One region of the Streptomyces lunaelactis genome, then DNA from elsewhere that is predicted to be linked to it. Evidence: riboswitches for the same ligand, from Rfam matches in the RefSeq annotation. Region 1 holds a riboswitch; each other region holds the start of a gene.
The links. A riboswitch is a leader RNA that binds a small molecule or an ion and turns the genes downstream of it on or off. The one in region 1 is predicted to bind cobalamin.

Region 1 (4,206 bases):
GGGAATCGCCTCAAGTCCCTTGCGCAGCAGGGTCGCTGCCTCGTCGGCGCTCGGGACACGCGGTGAGTGGATGTCGTAGACGCCCGGTCCGACCTCGCGCGGGTATCCCGCGGTGGCGAGCTCGTCGGCAACCTGCATATGGGAGCGGGCGGCCTCCAGGCTGATGACATCGGCGTCGAGGTCGTCGATGGCCTGCAGGATGTCACCGAACTCGGCGTAGCACATGTGCGTGTGGATCTGGGTGTCCGGACGCACTCCGCCGGTGGTGAGCCGGAACGCCTCCGTCGCCCAGTACAGGTAGGCCTCGTGGTCGGCGCTGCGCAGCGGCAGCGTCTCGCGCAGGGCGGGCTCGTCCACCTGGATCACCGAACCGCCTGCCGCTTCAAGGTCGTTGACCTCCTCGCGCAGGGCGAGCGCGACCTGGCGGGCGGTCTCGGCGAGCGGCTGGTCGTCGCGGACGAAGGACCAGGCGAGCATGGTGACCGGGCCGGTGAGCATTCCCTTGACGGGCCGGTCGGTCAGCGACTGGGCGTACGAGGTCCAGCGCACCGTCATCGGCTCGGGCCGGGAGATGTCGCCGGCCAGGATCGGCGGCCGGACATAGCGGGTGCCGTACGACTGGACCCAGCCGTGCTGCGTGGCGAGGTAGCCGGTGAGCTGCTCGGCGAAGTACTGCACCATGTCATTGCGTTCGGGCTCGCCGTGTACGAGCACATCGATGCCCGCCTTCTCCTGGAAGGAGATGACCTCGCGGATCTCGGCCTCGATCCGCTCGTCGTAACCTTCGGCGCCGATGCGCCCGGCCCGCAGATCCGCCCGCGCGGTGCGCAGTTCGGCGGTCTGCGGGAACGAGCCGATGGTGGTCGTGGGCAGCAGTGGCAGTCCGAGGCGGGCGCGCTGAGCGGTGGCGCGCTCGGCGTACGGCAGGCTCCGGCGGGCGTCCGCCTGGGTGACGGCGGCGCTGCGGGCACGCACGGCCGGGTCGTGGGTGAGCGCGGAGCCGACGCGGGAGAGCAGGTCGGCCCGGTTGGCGGCGAGTTGGGCCGCGATGCTCTCGGCGCCCTCGGTCAGCCCGCGGGCCAGGGTGACGACCTCGGACGTCTTCTGGCGGGCAAAGGCCAGCCAGCGGGCGACCTGGGTGTCCACATCGCGCTCTGTCGTGGCGTCGAGAGGCACATGCAGCAGCGAGCAGGACGGCGCCACATCGACCCGGTCCGCGAGGCCGAGCAGGGTGGCGAGTGTGGCCATCGACCTGCCCAGGTCGTTGATCCACACATTGCGGCCGTCGACCACTCCCGCGACGAGCCGCTTGCCGCGCAGCCCGCCGGCGGCGGCGAGGTCGTCGAGGTTGGCGGCGCCGGCGCCGGTGAAGTCGAGGGCAAGCCCCTCGACCGGTGCCTTGGCCAGTACGGGGAGTGCGTCGCCGAGCCTGCCGAAGTAGGACGCCACCAGGAGTTGGGGGCGGTCGGTGAGCGCGCCGAGGTCACGGTAGGCGCGGGCCGCGGCGTTCAGCTCGGCCGGCGACCGGTCCTGGACGAGGGCCGGTTCATCGAGCTGCACCCACTGTGCGCCCGCGGCTCGCAGGTCGGAGAGCACCTCGGCGTACACCGGCAGCAGCCGGTCCAGGAGGGTGAGCGGCTCGAAGCCGGCAGAGACGCCGGGTGCCGGCTTGGCGAGCAGCAGATAGGTGATCGGTCCGACGAGTACCGGGCGTCCGGTATGACCGAGCGCGAGGGCTTCCCCGAGCTCCGCGACCTGCTTGGCGGAGTCGGCAGTGAAGACGGTGTCGGGGCCGAGTTCGGGGACGAGGTAGTGGTAGTTGGTGTCGAACCACTTGGTCATCTCCAGCGGCGCGAGGTCCTGGGTGCCGCGGGCCATGGCAAAGTAACCGTCGAGGGCATCGGCCTCGACGTCCGCGCGGTGGCGGTCGGGGACGGCGCCGACCATGACGCTGGTGTCCAGCACATGGTCGTAGTACGAGAAGTCTCCGGTGGGCACTTCGTGGATTCCGGAGTCGGCGAGCTGCTGCCAGTTGGCCCGGCGCAGCCCGGCGGCGGTCTCCCGGAGGGCATCGGCGCCGACGCGGCCCTTCCAGTAGCCCTCGATGGCTTTCTTCAGTTCCCGGTTCGGACCCTGGCGCGGGTAGCCGTGGACAGTGGCCCGGGCTCCCGCGGCTGCGGATGTGGTCACGGAACTCTCCTTCGCGAGTACTCGTCGGGTGACCCCGGACTGGTCGTGAGACGCGAAGGAACGACAACCGGAGCAGACAGTCACGCACCGTGCGAGGTGCGCCTGTGCTTGCCCGTACCGCCGACCCGCCCACGAGGTCACCGAGATCTCCGCGCGCGTTCGCGCACGGGCAGTGGCAGGTCTTCGGACTCATGGGCTCGCCTTCGCTGTACGAAGGCACCTACTGGCCGTCGCTTCCCAGACCCGTTGCCGGGGCCAGTGCGTATGACGGCGGTCGTTCCCACTCACCGCTGCGGGGCAGTTCCGGATTCCCACCGGATTCCCTCTTGCGACGCCGCTGTCTGGCGGACAGGGCGAACCATCTGCGCGTTCAGCCTAGCCGCCGGCCGGCCCCTTCGCTTGACAGGTGACCAAATGGTCACCTATTTTTGTTGGTGTGGACGACGTGTTCAAGGCCCTGGCAGACCCGACGCGACGCAGCTTGCTGGACGAGCTCTTCCGCGAGGACGGGCAGACGCTCAGCGCACTCGAGGCGCGCTTCGAGATCACGCGCTTCGGTGTGATGAAGCACCTGAAGCAGCTCGAAGAGGCAGGCCTGATCGTGACCAGGCGCCAGGGCAGGGAGAAGCTCCACTTCCTGAACCCCGTCCCCATCCGCCTCGTCCACGACCGGTGGGTGAGCAAGTACGCGCAACCGTGGGCCGCTGCGCTCAGCGACCTCAAGAGCCGACTGGAGAGTCCCATGGAGAAGGTCTTCGAGATCTACATCCGCACGACCCCTGAGCGCCTCTGGCAGGCGATCACCGACCCCGACATCAGAAGCAAATACAACTTCGGTGCCCGGGTCACCTCCGACTGGACGCCCGGCTCGCGGTACGAAATGAGCTCCCCGCGTGCCGACGGGCTGCTCGGCGAGGGGGAGATTCTCGAGGTCGATCCACCGCGCCGGCTCGTGCAGAGCATGGTCGCGCTCTGGAGCGACGAGGTGAAGGCCGAGGGGACCTCGAGGGTCACCTGGGAGATCGAGCCCGTCGGCGACTCCTGCCGGCTGACGGTCACCCACGACCAGCTGCGCGAGGGCGCGAACGACGAGCTCTACGGCGGCTGGCCGATGATCCTCTCCGGCCTGAAGACCTGGCTCGAGACGGGCGAGCTGCTCACCACGCCGGGCTCGCTGATGTACACCTAGGCCGTGTCTGACAAACGAAAGACCCCAGGCCCGGCTCAGTGCGCGGAGAGAGAAGGCGCAACCGGCCTTTCCGGTACGGGTGTCCGGGGTCCGGACCCGTACCAGGCCGCCGTTCGAGGGTCGGCCGGGCGCCGGGTCAGGAACCGGCGGAGGCGGACTGGCCGACGCGCAGACCTGAGCCCACCACCCGGGCCCTGATGCCATCGCGCTCCACCGTGATGTGCTGCAGCCTCAACTCCTTGAGCGCGTCCGGCAGTTCGAACGAGAGCGACAGGCGCTCGGAGAGTTCCGGGGGCCTAAGGGCGAGCAGCGCTTCGACAAGGCGGGGGTCGATGCCGGCCTTCCGCAGCAGTTGCGGATGCTCGATGACCACATCGACGAGATTGACCGTCATCAGCCGCTCGATGAACTTCGGCGCGTTGGTGAGCCGGTGCAGCTCCTCCTCGCTCCGCAGCGCCCGGCGCACCTGCTCCTCGGGCACCCCGAGCCGGTCGATCACCGCGGGCACCGCCAGCAGCGCCTTCAGCCGCGCTCCTTCGCGGCTGATCCGCTCGGCCGCCTCGCGATGCAGCCGCAGGCCGGAGTGTTCCGGGTCCTTGCCCGGCCGGTAGGTGGCGACTTTGGGAATGTCGAGCCGCATACCGTCCAGGGTGGTGGTGAGGGCCCGCTCGTTGTCGCGCTGGATGTGCGCTTGTGCCCGTACGCGCAGATCCTGGCCGGCGACGACGAGTTCGCCGTTCACGCGCACCGCGTCGGCGCCGCTGCCGGTGAAGCGGAGCTGTGAGGCGCCCAGCTCACGGTTGAGGTCGTCGAAGGAGAGCAGCACC
Region 2 (4,206 bases), on a different replicon from region 1:
ACCATGAGTTCCCGCGGACCTGTCTCCTTCTTGGCGGACTCCTCGTTCTCTCCGGACGAACGCGTACTTTCCCTGCCCAGCGGCGGCCAGGGAAAGCCGTTCACCTGGTTCGACACACACACCAAGAAGAAGCTGCCCGTCCCCCTCCCCTACGGGGTCAAGGCCACCGACATCCAGGGGCCCGTGGTGTTCAGCCCGGACGGGAAGTCCGTGGCTCTGACGCTCAAGGGCGGCAAGATCAACGTGTTCGACCGACGCGGCGGAGGGCATCTCGGCACCGAACTCAAGGGCGCCGAGGACCCTGACTATCCCCTCTACTTCAGTCACGACGGCCGGTTTCTCGTGCGGAACGCCATCGTCTGGGACACAGAAGCGTTGCGGGCCTCCGAGCCTGTCATGCGCTACGCGACCACCCAGAGCGAGTGTCACCCCCTGACGCCCCTGCGTTTCACGGCCGACGACTCGAAGCTCCGGTGCGCCGGAACCGACGGCGTCGTCCGGTCGCTCGACGTCCGTGCCTTCACCAAAACCCCCGAGTCGACCGGTGGGTACTACGACGAGGGCGCGGTGAGCCTCGACCGGTCCACCTTTGCGCTCCGTACTCGCAACGACATCGAAATCTGGTCACCGCTCTCGCGGACCAAGCGTTCCACCATGACGTCAGTCGTGGGCAGCACGGGTCAGCTCGTGGACAAGATGCAGCCAAGCCGCGATGGCCGGCTGCTTGCCGTCGTCGCCGATACCCAGATCGAGATCTGGGATACGGCCAAGAAGAAACCATCACTGCTAGGCAGCCTGTCCATCCTCGAAAAGGACCAGTCCGGCGGAGCGACGCAGCCGTACCCATTCGCACCGGACAAGGCGGTCGCGTTCTCGCCGGACAGCAAGTCACTCGCCGTCCAGGTCGTGAAAGCCCAGACCAACACGCTCACGTTCTGGGACCTGACCACCATGCGCCGGATCCGCGAGGTGCACGCCGACCTCGGCTACCCCAGCAACGGAGGGGCCGTCTTCTTCCAGCCCGACGGCAAATCCGTGATCGCCGCCCCGAACCTCGGCAGAGTCGCGTTCCCCTCCGGCCGGGTCATCACCAAGGGCGCCCCGAGCCTGGAGGTGGACTCCACCAGCGACGATGGCGCGACGATCTACACCTACCCTCGCAAATTCCGGCCCTACATCCGGCTCTGGGACGCTCAGACGCTCCTGCCCGAAGGAAACGACCTGCGCACTGGCGCCGTAACCCCTCCCCTGCTCACGCCGGAAAGGGCCAGCGCCGCCTCATCCGACGGCCGACTGTTCGCCACGGTCCACCAGTCCGGACCCACCTACCAGATCAAGGTATGGGACAGTCGCACCCGGACCCAGCTCGGCGCCCCGCTCACGGGGTACATCGACGAGATCGTCGCGCTCGCGTTCGCCCCCGACGGCTCAGCGCTGACCAGCATGGATAGGTACGGCAGATTCTTCACCTACACCATCGCCCCTGCGCAGCTGATCCGAGACCTCTGCGCCAAGTCAGGCCCTCTCACCGAACAGGAGTGGAAGACCTACATCCCCGACATCCCCTACCGCAAGACATGCTGACCTGACGGAAACGAACCAGCCGGGCTCGCCGAACAGGTCATCAGGGCCAGCGGGCACGGGAGTTCGGACATCCGTGCAAAGGACTTCGGAATTCGACAAACGCGGAGCGCGAGGAACTGTGGAAGTGCCTCGACTACCTCCGGCCCGGTGACACGCTCGTGGTGCCCTCGCTCGATCGCTTGGGTCGCTCGATCCAAGACCTGATCTCCATCGTGGCCGGACTCCGCAAGCGCGGGATCGGCTTCCAGTCGCTGCACGAGTCCCTCGACACAACCACGCCCGGCGGGCGCCTGGTCTTCCACGTGTTCGCCGCGCTCGCGGAGTTCATCCGAGAACTGATCGTGCAGGGCACCCACGAGGGCCTTGCGGCCGCGCGAGCACGCGGCGAACGGATTGGTCGACCGCCCGCCATGACGGAGGAGCAGGTCCGCCACGCTCGCGGGCTGCTGACGGACCCGGAGAACACCATCACCTCGATCGCCAAGCTGCTGGGCGTGTCCCGTACGACGCTCTACAAGTACGTACCGGAGCTGGCGGCAGGGCGGGACTCGCTCGTACCGAACGCTCGACCCGGGCAACTGCCGTCGGCAGAGCGACGCGTCAAGTAGAATCGGTGCCAAGCAGCAGCAGGGGAATCCGGTGCAATTCCGGAACTGTCCCGCAACGGTGTACGTGAAGCGCCTCCCGCGCCCCACCTGAGTCCGAGGACCTGCCTGCCCGAAGATCCCGGCGACTCGTCGGGTCCTTCGGCAGGGCACCGGGACACCTCCAGTAGGACCGATGCCCAACTCATCGAGTTGGGCATTCTTGCTGTCAGACCCCACGCACCCCGCCGAAGTTGTGGAGACCGCGCCCGCGGTCTCCACATTCAGGGCCGTCACGCGGCCCGCGAGCGGGAGACTGACCTTGACTGTGCACATCGACCCCGTCGGCGGCGCCCTCATGGTGGTGGCGTGCGTCGTGGGGTACTTCGTCTACAAGCACACTCGCCAGGGGCCGCTCGGCAAGGGCGACATTGTCGGGGCCATCGTCTGCGGCACCTCGGTACTGGCGGCGCTGGTGCTCATCCTCGGCGGCGACCACTCCCAAGTTCAGGTCCCCGAACCGGGGCGGAGCGGAGTCCCCTCGACTTCGCCGGGCCCCGCTTCCATCTCCATTCACCAGGGCGCCAGCCCATCCGCGTCGCCGTAGTCGGCATAACTGTGACGCCGGACAGCTAGAAGCCCCGGGACCAGACGACCCGGGGCTTCTGTGTGCACTTCGCTTGTGTCCGGTTCAACGATTGGAGTCCGCTTCGGTCACCGTCGGTGCTCTTGAGCTCCACATCCATGCCAGCGTCTGCGTCCATGCCGGTGGACTCCGGCCTTCGACGCTTCCACGTTCTGCGATCAGCTGCATGACCGGCTCAAGACAGTCGCTGACGCCACCCTCGATGGGCTCGGCGCCACTGAGCGCCGGGCCCATCGCAAGCCGGGGCCGGGACCAGCGACTGAAAGCGCACAGCGTCTCAGCGACTGATGGCGACTGAGTCGCTTTCCCGAGGGAAACAAAGAAAGTCCAGGTCAGGGCTGCGCAAAAAGCCAGTCAGCGACCGAAGCGACCGAAGCTCGGATGTTATGAGGACATTCGCGCGTGTGCGTGTGTGCGTCATAGATAGGTGTCTTGAGTCGCTTCAGTCGCTGTTTGAGGGTTCAACCCGCCCTGACCTGGACTTTCTGACGACACCTCAGGCAGCGACCCAAGATTTTTGGGTCGCTGCCTGTTCAGTCGCTGGCTGAAGCGTCTAGAAGTCGAGCTCGATGTAGTCGATGTCGGTGAACTCGACCAGTAGGTCGTGGGCGCGGCGTCCGCGGTCCTTGAAGTAGATCTCCTGCAGGCCCTCGGCGGCGATGTCCCGCAGCTGCTGCTCGGAGGCGCCGGCCGCCTGGGCGTCGAACAGCCGGGCCGCGTACACCGGTGGCAGGGCCTGGGTGATGAGCCGCAGCCGGCCGTCGTCGGTGGTGCCGGGGGCGGCGGTGTAGCCGAACCGGGCGCGGGTCTCGATGACGATGCCACCAGTGGTGGCTGCCTGCTTCTTGGCCCGCTCCCGTACACGGGGCTGCCACCTCCTGCGCACCTCCGCCACCAGACGGGCCGAGAGGTCCCTGCGAGGCCGTTTCAGCTGGCCTTTGAGGTAGCGCTCCACGGTGCGCTGGGAGACGCCCAGAAGCCGCGCCACGGCCATCGTGGAGCCCTTCTCCTGCTTCACCAGGAACTTCATCTGGGCCTGCGCGGACTGCGGGATGGGGCGGGTGAAGTTCGCCGCCGCCGCCTTGTCCAGGCTGTCCTCGAGGATGCCCACCGAGCTCCCCTACTCTCCGTCGATCGCGGCGTCGGTGCCCTTGATGTGCCGGGCGGGGTTGTGGCCTTCGTCCAGCATCCGCACGGCCCACATGAGTTCCTGGGTCCCCTCGTGCTTGACCATGCCGGGGCTGACCCCGAGACGGAACCCGCCGGGAAGCGGCTTGTCGTCGGGCGTACGCGGCAGAAAGTCCAGCGGGCCCGGGCCCTTCGACAGGTAGACGGCGCAGTCGGAGAGGACCGCGATGGGGAACAGGTCCGCCGCGGTGGCGAGTTTGAGCA
Region 3 (4,206 bases), 1.1 Mb from region 1:
CGCGCCGCGCAGGGACACCCGCAGCCCGTCCTCCTCGTCGATGCCGAGACCGTGGGCGTACGGCAGAATCCCGTACGTGTGCCGCCCGGTCAGCCCCCGCAGCATCTCGATGCCGGGCTCGAGCAGCGACACATCGCCCCGGAACTTGTTGACGATGTACCCGGCGACCAGCGCCTGATCCTCGGCACTGAGCAGCGCGGTGGTCCCGAAGAACGAGGCGAAGACGCCCCCGCGGTCGATGTCCCCGACCACGAGCACCGGGAGCCGGGCCGCCCGCGCGATGCCCATGTTCACGATGTCCGTACGCCGCAGATTGATCTCGGCCGGACTGCCCGCCCCCTCACAGATCACGGCTTCATACGTGCCCCGCAGCTCCTCCAGGCACTCCACGACGGTGCCCAGGAGAGCCTCCTGCCGCCCCCCGTGGTAGCCGCGGGCGCTCAGTTCGCCCACCGGCTTGCCCATCAGGACCACCTGGCTCGAACGGTCGCTCCCCGGCTTGAGCAGTACGGGATTCATCAGCGCTGTGGGCTCCACGCGCGCCGCCTGCGCCTGCATCGCCTGGGCCCGCCCGATCTCCGCGCCCTCGCGCGTCACGAACGAATTGAGCGACATGTTCTGTCCCTTGAAGGGCGCGACCTTCACTCCCTGCCGTACGAGCCATCGGCAGATCCCGGCCGTGACGACGCTCTTGCCCGCGTCGGACGTCGTCCCCGCGACCAGCAGCCCGCCGCCTCTGCGCCTGCTCATCCCCGCCCCTTTCCCGCGCGCCGCGCGCGCAGCGCGTGACCCGCCAGGCGGCCCGCCGCGCAGGCCGCCAGAGTCAGCCAGCCGACGCGGCGGGAGAGCCGCACGGCGCGTTCGATGTCACCGAACTCCACGGTGCGGCCCGAGCCGTTGAGCACGGGCCGGTGCTCGACCCGGCCGCCGTACGAGAGGGTCCCGCCGAGCCGTACGCCGAGCGCCCCCGCGAACGCGGCCTCCACCGGCCCCGCGTTCGGGCTCGGGTGCTTCCTCGCATCGGCCCGCCACGCCCGTACGGCCCCGGGCGCGTCCCCGCCCGCGAGCACCGCAAGACCGGCGGTGAGCCGGGCCCCCGGCCAGCCGGCCACATCGTCGAGGCGTGCCGACGCCCAGCCGAACCGCCGGTACCGGGGCGACTTGTGCCCGACCATCGCGTCCAGCGTGTTGACCGCCCGGAAGCCCACCAGACCCGGCACACCCGCGAGCGCACCCCACACGAGCGCGCCCACGACCGCGTCGGAGGTGTTCTCGGCGACGGACTCCACGACGGCGCGCGCGATCTGCCGCTCGTCCAGGTACTGCGGATCGCGCCCGCACAGATGCGGCAGCCGCTCCCGCGCCACCTCCAGATCCCCGGCCGCGAGCGCGCCACCGATGGCCCGCGCCTCGCGGCCCAGCGACGTACCCCCGACAACGGCCCAGGTGGCGGCGGCGGTCAGCGCGACGGATGCGGCGCCGCGGCCCCGCGCACCGCGCGAAACAAGCGCGGCACCGGCGGCGGCACCTCCGGCGCACAGGGCGGTGTGCAGGGCGCCCCAGCCGCGGTGATCACGCCACAGCACCTGCTCGACAGCGCCTGCGGCCCGCCCGAACGCGGCGACCGGATGCCCCCGGCGAGGATCGCCGAGCAGCAGGTCACCGGCCAGACCGGCGATGGCGCCGTACACGAACTCACGGTCGACACGCATGGGTTCAGGCCGCCGTTACGCCTCGAGTGACCCTGGGATCGACCTTCGTACTGACAGCGGGAACGGAACGGCAGCCGGGCATGGCGATATGTCCTCACTCAGGGTGTCCGCGCCCTGGTTCGACGTGATCGGCGGTGAGAGTTCCTGGCTTCCGGGGATGTGCTCCCCGGTGACAGTGGCGGGACCGCGCCGGATTCGCACCGGCTTCCTCTTCTGCCGCCGTAATGGCCTCGGCAGTCCACCACGCTCGCGAACGCCCGTCAACTCGCCCTTGACCTGCGGTGGGACAGTGTGCCGAGCCCCACACCGGGCAGTCGGCCGGGCGCCGCGCCCAGGGCAGCGGAAAGCCGGGCCGGACGCACCCGAGGGTGTGTCCGGCCCGGCCGGTGAAGCTGTGCCGTTGCGGCTGTGCCGTCAGGTGACGATCAGATAGATCCCGTACGACACGGCCGCCGCGCAGAGCGCGAAGCAGGCGTACGCACCGGTGCGCGCCATTGCCGCGGTGCCGCCGCCCTGTCCGGACGCCGACTCCTGCTTGGTCAGGCCCACCACGCCGAGGGTGAACAGGCCCACCAGGGCGACGGTGGCGACGAGGCTCACGCCGAAGACGGAGCCGAGAGCTACCCAGTCGATGTTCATGCAGATCTGTCCTTACACCGTGGCCGGCTGCGTCGGCTCGGAGCCGGCGGGGGCCGGAGCCGGGATGGTCGTCTTGAGGTCGTCGTTCGCGGGCGTGCCGGCCGGCGGCGGGGTGACGGCCGCGATGGCCGCGGTCACGACGCCCGCGGGCTCGGCGTCGGCGCTCACGTCGTTGACGTTGGTGTGGTCGACGACCTGGCGGCGGGAGACGAACCAGATCGCGGTGCAGGCGCCGATCAGGAAGACCGCGACGGCCGCGACGCCCCAGTCGCCCTGCTTGGTCACGAACTCCGAGCCCGCGGCGACCAGGCCGGCGGCGGGCAGGGTCAGGCCCCAGGCGACGAACATCCGGGTGGCGGTGGACCAGCGGACCACGCCGCCCTTGCGGCCGAGGCCGGCGCCCATCACCGCGCCGGAGCAGGAGTGCGTGGTCGACAGCGAGAAGCCGAGGTTGGAGGAGGCGAGGATGACGCTGGCCGCGCTGGTCTGGGCGGCGAAGCCCTGCTGCGGCTGGAGGTCGGTGAGGCCCTTGCCCATGGTGCGGATGATGCGCCAGCCGCCGAGGTAGGTGCCCATCGCGATCGCGAGACCGGCGGAGAGGATGACCCACATCGGGGGGTTGGAGCCGGGGGAGAGCACACCGCCGGCGACGAGCGCCAGCGTGATGATGCCCATCGTCTTCTGCGCGTCGTTGGTGCCGTGGGCCAGGGAGACCAGGCCGGCCGAGGCGATCTGGCCGGTGCGGTAACCCTTCGCGGTGGCCTTCTCGTCGGCGTTCTTGCCGATCTTGTACGTCAGCCGGGAGGCGAGGAAGGCCGCGATGCCGGCGACCAGCGGGGCGGCGATCGCGGGGATCAGCACCTTGGTGACGACGGTGCCGCCGTTGACACCGCTGACGCCGACCGAGGCGATGGTGGCGCCGATCAGACCGCCCATCAGGGCGTGCGAGGAACTGGACGGCAGGCCGATCAGCCAGGTCATCAGGTTCCAGAGGATGGCGCCGACGAGCGCCGCGAAGATGACTTCGGGTGTGATGCCCGCCTCGGTCACGAGGCCGCTGGAGATCGTCTTGGCGACCTCCACGGACAGGAACGCGCCGACGAGGTTGAGCGCGGCGGACATGGCCACCGCTGTCTTGGGCTTGAGCGCGCCGGTCGAGATGGTCGTCGCCATCGCGTTGGCGGTGTCATGGAATCCGTTCGTGAAATCGAACACGAGCGCTGTCACGATCACAATCGCAAGGAGCAAGGTGATGTGTTCCATTTACCCAGGCAATCGTTTGACGTCAGTGGCGCGGCGAACGTAGTTAACCTGGATGAACGGAAGATGAACTACGACGGGCGTTGCGGTGTCGTTAAGTGAGGATCCATCACCCCGCTCCTCAGGGGGAGTGGCCACAGCGGTGCGTCAGACCGTGTCGGGCTTGCGTCAGGGTTGCCCGAGGGGGTTCCGCGAGGCGCCGGAAGCGGCATTTGTGCGGGTTGAAGAGATCTCCGTCACTCGACGCCCTGCGGCACGCCGCAGCCGCCTGACAGGATCACCGCATGACCGATGAGGTACGGCAGGACGCGATCGGGCGGGCGTGGGAAGACCTCGTGGCCACGGCCCGCAGAACGGCGGCCGAAGGCCTGGTGGTGGGCACATCGGGCAATGTCTCGGTACGGGCCGGCGGACTCGTCCTGGTCACCCCGAGCGGAGTGCCCTACGACCGTCTCACTCCCGAGGACGCCGTCGCCGTCGATCTCGACGGCAACCAGGTCCTGGGCGATCTCGCCCCCACCAGCGAGCTGCCGCTGCACCTCCAGGTCTACCGGAACACCCACGCGGGCGCCGTGGTGCACACCCACGCCGTGCA
Region 4 (4,206 bases), 4.8 Mb from region 1:
GGCGGGGCGGCCGCGCTGATCGCGGTCTTCGCCATCATGATCATCCTGCTCGCCGTGCTGGCGCTGGTCATCGTCAACGCCCTGGCGCATTCGCCGTGGGGCGTCTTCTCCATCGGCATGACCATCCCGATCGCCCTGCTGATGGGTGTCTACCTGCGCATCCTGCGGCCGGGCAAGGTCACCGAGGTCTCGCTCATCGGCGTCTCGCTGCTGCTGCTCGCCATCGTCGCGGGCGGCTGGGTCGCCGAGTCGTCGTGGGCCGACACCTTCACGCTGGAGCCGGGCACGCTGGTCATCTGGATGGTGGTGTACGGATTCTTCGCTTCCGTACTCCCGGTCTGGATGCTGCTCGCGCCCCGCGACTATCTCTCGACCTTCATGAAGGTCGGCACCATCGTGCTGCTGGCGCTGGGCGTCGTCATCGCCCTGCCGACGCTGAAGATGGACGCGGTCACGGAGTTCGCGAGCCGCGGCGACGGGCCGGTCTTCGCCGGCTCGATGTTCCCCTTCGTCTTCATCACCATCGCCTGTGGCGCGCTCTCGGGCTTCCACTCCCTGGTCTCCTCGGGTACGACCCCGAAGATGATCCAGAAGGAGACGCAGATCCGGATGATCGGCTACGGGGCCATGCTGACCGAGTCGTTCGTCGCCATCATGGCGATGATCACGGCCTGCATCATCGACCCCGGCCTGTACTTCGCGATCAACTCCCCCGCCGGTGTGGTCGGAACCACGGTCCAGTCGGCGTCCGAGGCGGTGGCCGGCCTCGGCTTCACCATCTCGCCCGATGCACTGGCGAAGGCCGCCGCGGACGTCGAGGAGGCCAGCCTGCTGTCGCGTACCGGCGGTGCGCCGACCTTCGCGCTCGGCATGTCGGAGATCTTCTCGGCCGTCATCGGCGGCGCAGGGATGAAGGCGTTCTGGTACCACTTCGCGATCATGTTCGAGGCGCTGTTCATCCTCACCACGGTGGACGCGGGCACCCGGGTCGGCCGCTTCATGCTCCAGGACATGCTGGGCAACGTCTACAAGCCGTTCCGCCAGGTCAGCTGGAAGCCGGGCGTCTGGTTCGCCAGCGCGGTCGTCGTGGGCGGCTGGGGCTACTTCCTCTGGGTCGGCGTGCACGACCCGCTGGGCGGCATCAACCAGCTGTTCCCGCTGTTCGGCATCGCCAACCAGCTGCTGGCCGCCGTGGCACTGGCCGTCTGCACCACGCTGCTCATCAAGTCCGGCCGCCTCAAGTGGGCCTGGGTCACCGCGGTTCCACTCGCCTGGGACGCCGCCGTCACGCTCACCGCGAGCTGGCAGAAGATCTTCTCGGACGACCCCCGGGTGGGCTTCTTCGCCCAACGGGACAAGTACCAGGCGGGGATCGACGCCGACAAGGTGCTGCCACCCGCGAAGACGGTCGACGACATGCACACCGTCGTCACCAACTCCACCGTCGACGGCGTGCTTTCGGCCCTCTTCGCGATTCTCATCATCGTGGTCATCGCCGATGCGGCCCGGGTCTGTTTCAAGGCCGTCCGCAGCCCGGAGGGCATACGGCTCTCCGAGGTCCCGCACACCGAGTCCGAACTGGTCGCCCCGGCCGGCATGTTCCCCACCCCGGAGGAGAAGGCCGAACTGGTGGCGGCCGGGCTGGGGGCCGGAGGCGGCATCCGCAAGGAGCCCGCCCACGCCCCGGCCGAGGTGCCGGCCGGGACCGGCTCGCCGTGATGGCCGGACTGCGACGCGCCGCGGACCGGGTCCGCTGGTACGTGCACGAGCTGTCCGGCGAGGCGGTGTACGACAAGTACGTCGCCCACACGAGGTCCTGCGACCCGGCCGCCGAGGTCATGACCCGGCGGGAGTTCGAGCGCAGCCGGATGGACGCACGGGAGGCGGATCCGCGCGAAGGGTTCCGCTGCTGCTGACCGGGTGACCTACGACGGGCAACCGGGGCTCCGCCCCGGACCCCGCGGCTCAATCGCCGGCGAGGCTTGAGTTGCCGGCGCACGACGCGACACACAACATGTGGGGGCTGCTTCATCCAGCGGCCCCCACATGTATGCTCATGCTCGCTGTCGACGCAGGGGAATCCGGTGCGAATCCGGAACTGTCCCGCAACGGTGTGATGTGGTGCGCTTTGTCGTGCCCCGCCAGTCCGAGGACCTGCCGACGGTGCACCCGGCTCGACCGAACCGGGTGCCGAGACGTCCGGGCCTCGCGGTTGGGCCGGTGGACGCGGTGAGCCGTCCCCCGTGGCGTGCGCCCGTGCCCCCAACCCCCGTCGGCCCAGAGCCGAGCGAGGGAGAGCCCCACGTGACCATCGCGCCAGCCGATCCGGCTTCAGGCATCTTTGAGCAGCAGGTGGCCGACGGCCCCGGGACCGCGCTTCTGCGGACCCTGACCGATCTCACCGCCGATCTGCCGGACACCGACCCGGGACGGGTCGCCGCCGCCGCGCTGCGCGGCCGGCACGCCGGATCGGACGCGGCCGAGCTCCGGAGCCTGGCCACCGACGCTGCCGCGGGGCTGATCTCCGAGGACCCGGCCTACTCGCGGCTCGCCGCTCGTCTGCTGACCCGTCATATCGCAGACGAGGCAGCCGGACAGGGCGCGGTGTCGTTCTCCGCCTCCGTCGCGGTGGGGCACCGTGAGGGTCTGATCGCCGACCGTACGGCCGAGTTCGTGACGCTGCACACCGCACGCCTCGACTCCCTCATCGACCGGGCCGCCGACGACCGCTTCGGCTACTTCGGGCTGCGCACCCTCTACAGCCGCTACCTCCTCCGCCACCCGATCACCCGTCAGGTGATCGAGACGCCCCAGCACTTCATGCTGCGCGTCGCCTGCGGGCTCGCCGAGAACGACAGCACCCGCGCCCTGGACGAGGTCGCCGCCCTGTACGGCCTGATGAGCCGACTGGACTACCTCCCCTCGTCCCCCACGCTCTTCAACTCCGGCACCCGCCACCCGCAGATGTCCTCCTGCTATCTGCTGGACTCGCCGCTGGACGAGCTCGACTCGATCTACGACCGCTACCACCAGGTGGCGCGGCTGTCGAAGCACGCGGGCGGCATCGGCCTCTCCTACTCCCGTATCCGCTCGCGCGGTTCGCTGATCCGCGGCACCAACGGGCACTCCAACGGCATCGTCCCGTTCCTCAAGACCCTCGACGCCTCGGTCGCCGCGGTGAACCAGGGCGGCCGGCGCAAGGGCGCCGCCGCCGTCTACCTGGAGACCTGGCACTCCGACATCGAGGAGTTCCTGGAGCTGCGCGACAACACCGGTGAGGACGCCCGGCGTACGCACAATCTGAACCTCGCGCACTGGATCCCGGACGAATTCATGCGCCGCGTCGAGGCCGACGGCGACTGGTCGCTGTTCTCGCCTGCCGATGTGCCGGAGCTGGTCGACCTGTGGGGCGACGAGTTCGACGCCGCGTACCGCAAGGCGGAGGCCGCGGGTCTTGCGCAGAAGTCCATGCCGGCCCGTGAACTGTACGGCCGGATGATGCGGACGCTCGCCCAGACGGGCCAGGGCTGGATGACGTTCAAGGACGCCTCGAACCGCACGGCCAACCAGACCGCCGAGCCGGGCAGGGTCGTCCACTCCTCGAACCTGTGCACCGAGATCCTGGAGGTGACGGACGACGGGGAGACGGCCGTCTGCAACCTCGGCTCGGTCAACCTCGGTTCGTTCGTGCTCGCGTCGGGAGACATCGACTGGGAGCGGCTGGACGAGACCGTCCGTACGGCCGTCACCTTCCTCGACCGCGTCGTCGACATCAACTTCTACCCGACCGAGCAGGCCGGCCGCTCCAACGCCAAGTGGCGCCCGGTGGGCCTGGGCGCGATGGGTCTCCAGGACGTCTTCTTCAAGCTCCGCCTGCCCTTCGGCTCGCCCGAGGCGAAGGCGCTCTCCACGAAGATCGCCGAGCGGATCATGCTCGCCGCTTACGAGGCGTCCTGCGAACTCGCCGAGCGCAACGGCCCGCTGCCCGCCTGGTCCCAGACGCGTGCGGCCCGTGGCGTGCTGCACCCCGACCACTACGACGCCGAGCTCAACTGGCCGGAGCGCTGGGACGCGCTGCGCGCCCGGGTCGCGTCGAGCGGTATGCGCAACTCCCTGCTGCTCGCCATCGCGCCGACCGCGACCATCGCCTCGATCGCCGGTGTGTACGAGTGCATCGAGCCGCAGGTCTCCAACCTCTTCAAGCGC

Region 2: another riboswitch for cobalamin. It lies ahead of SLUN_RS38785 (hypothetical protein); the one in region 1 lies ahead of metE (5-methyltetrahydropteroyltriglutamate--homocysteine S-methyltransferase).
Region 3: another riboswitch for cobalamin. It lies ahead of SLUN_RS08940 (cobalamin biosynthesis protein); the one in region 1 lies ahead of metE (5-methyltetrahydropteroyltriglutamate--homocysteine S-methyltransferase).
Region 4: another riboswitch for cobalamin. It lies ahead of SLUN_RS26550 (ribonucleoside-diphosphate reductase subunit alpha); the one in region 1 lies ahead of metE (5-methyltetrahydropteroyltriglutamate--homocysteine S-methyltransferase).

The regions. Positions count from the first base shown of each region.
Region 1 covers NZ_CP026304.1:908,259-912,464, forward strand. The annotation lists gene metE (5-methyltetrahydropteroyltriglutamate--homocysteine S-methyltransferase) at 1-2,190, opposite strand, end outside; cobalamin riboswitch at 2,348-2,569, opposite strand; gene SLUN_RS03970 (ArsR/SmtB family transcription factor) at 2,627-3,379, shown strand; gene SLUN_RS03975 (LmeA family phospholipid-binding protein) at 3,516-4,206, opposite strand, start outside.
Region 2 covers NZ_CP026305.1:112,316-116,521, forward strand. The annotation lists gene SLUN_RS38775 (nSTAND1 domain-containing NTPase) at 1-1,584, shown strand, start outside; partial or broken gene SLUN_RS38780 (recombinase family protein) at 1,671-2,192, shown strand; cobalamin riboswitch at 2,179-2,315, shown strand; gene SLUN_RS38785 (hypothetical protein) at 2,491-2,775, shown strand; gene tpg (telomere-protecting terminal protein Tpg) at 3,368-3,925, opposite strand; gene tap (telomere-associated protein Tap) at 3,935-4,206, opposite strand, start outside.
Region 3 covers NZ_CP026304.1:1,993,410-1,997,615, reverse strand. The annotation lists gene SLUN_RS08945 (cobyric acid synthase) at 1-750, opposite strand, end outside; gene SLUN_RS08940 (cobalamin biosynthesis protein) at 747-1,712, opposite strand; cobalamin riboswitch at 1,829-1,970, opposite strand; gene SLUN_RS08935 (hypothetical protein) at 2,127-2,351, opposite strand; gene SLUN_RS08930 (inorganic phosphate transporter) at 2,364-3,614, opposite strand; gene SLUN_RS08925 (class II aldolase/adducin family protein) at 3,896-4,206, shown strand, end outside.
Region 4 covers NZ_CP026304.1:5,721,769-5,725,974, reverse strand. The annotation lists gene SLUN_RS26560 (carbon starvation CstA family protein) at 1-1,719, shown strand, start outside; gene SLUN_RS26555 (YbdD/YjiX family protein) at 1,719-1,916, shown strand; cobalamin riboswitch at 2,051-2,176, shown strand; gene SLUN_RS26550 (ribonucleoside-diphosphate reductase subunit alpha) at 2,305-4,206, shown strand, end outside.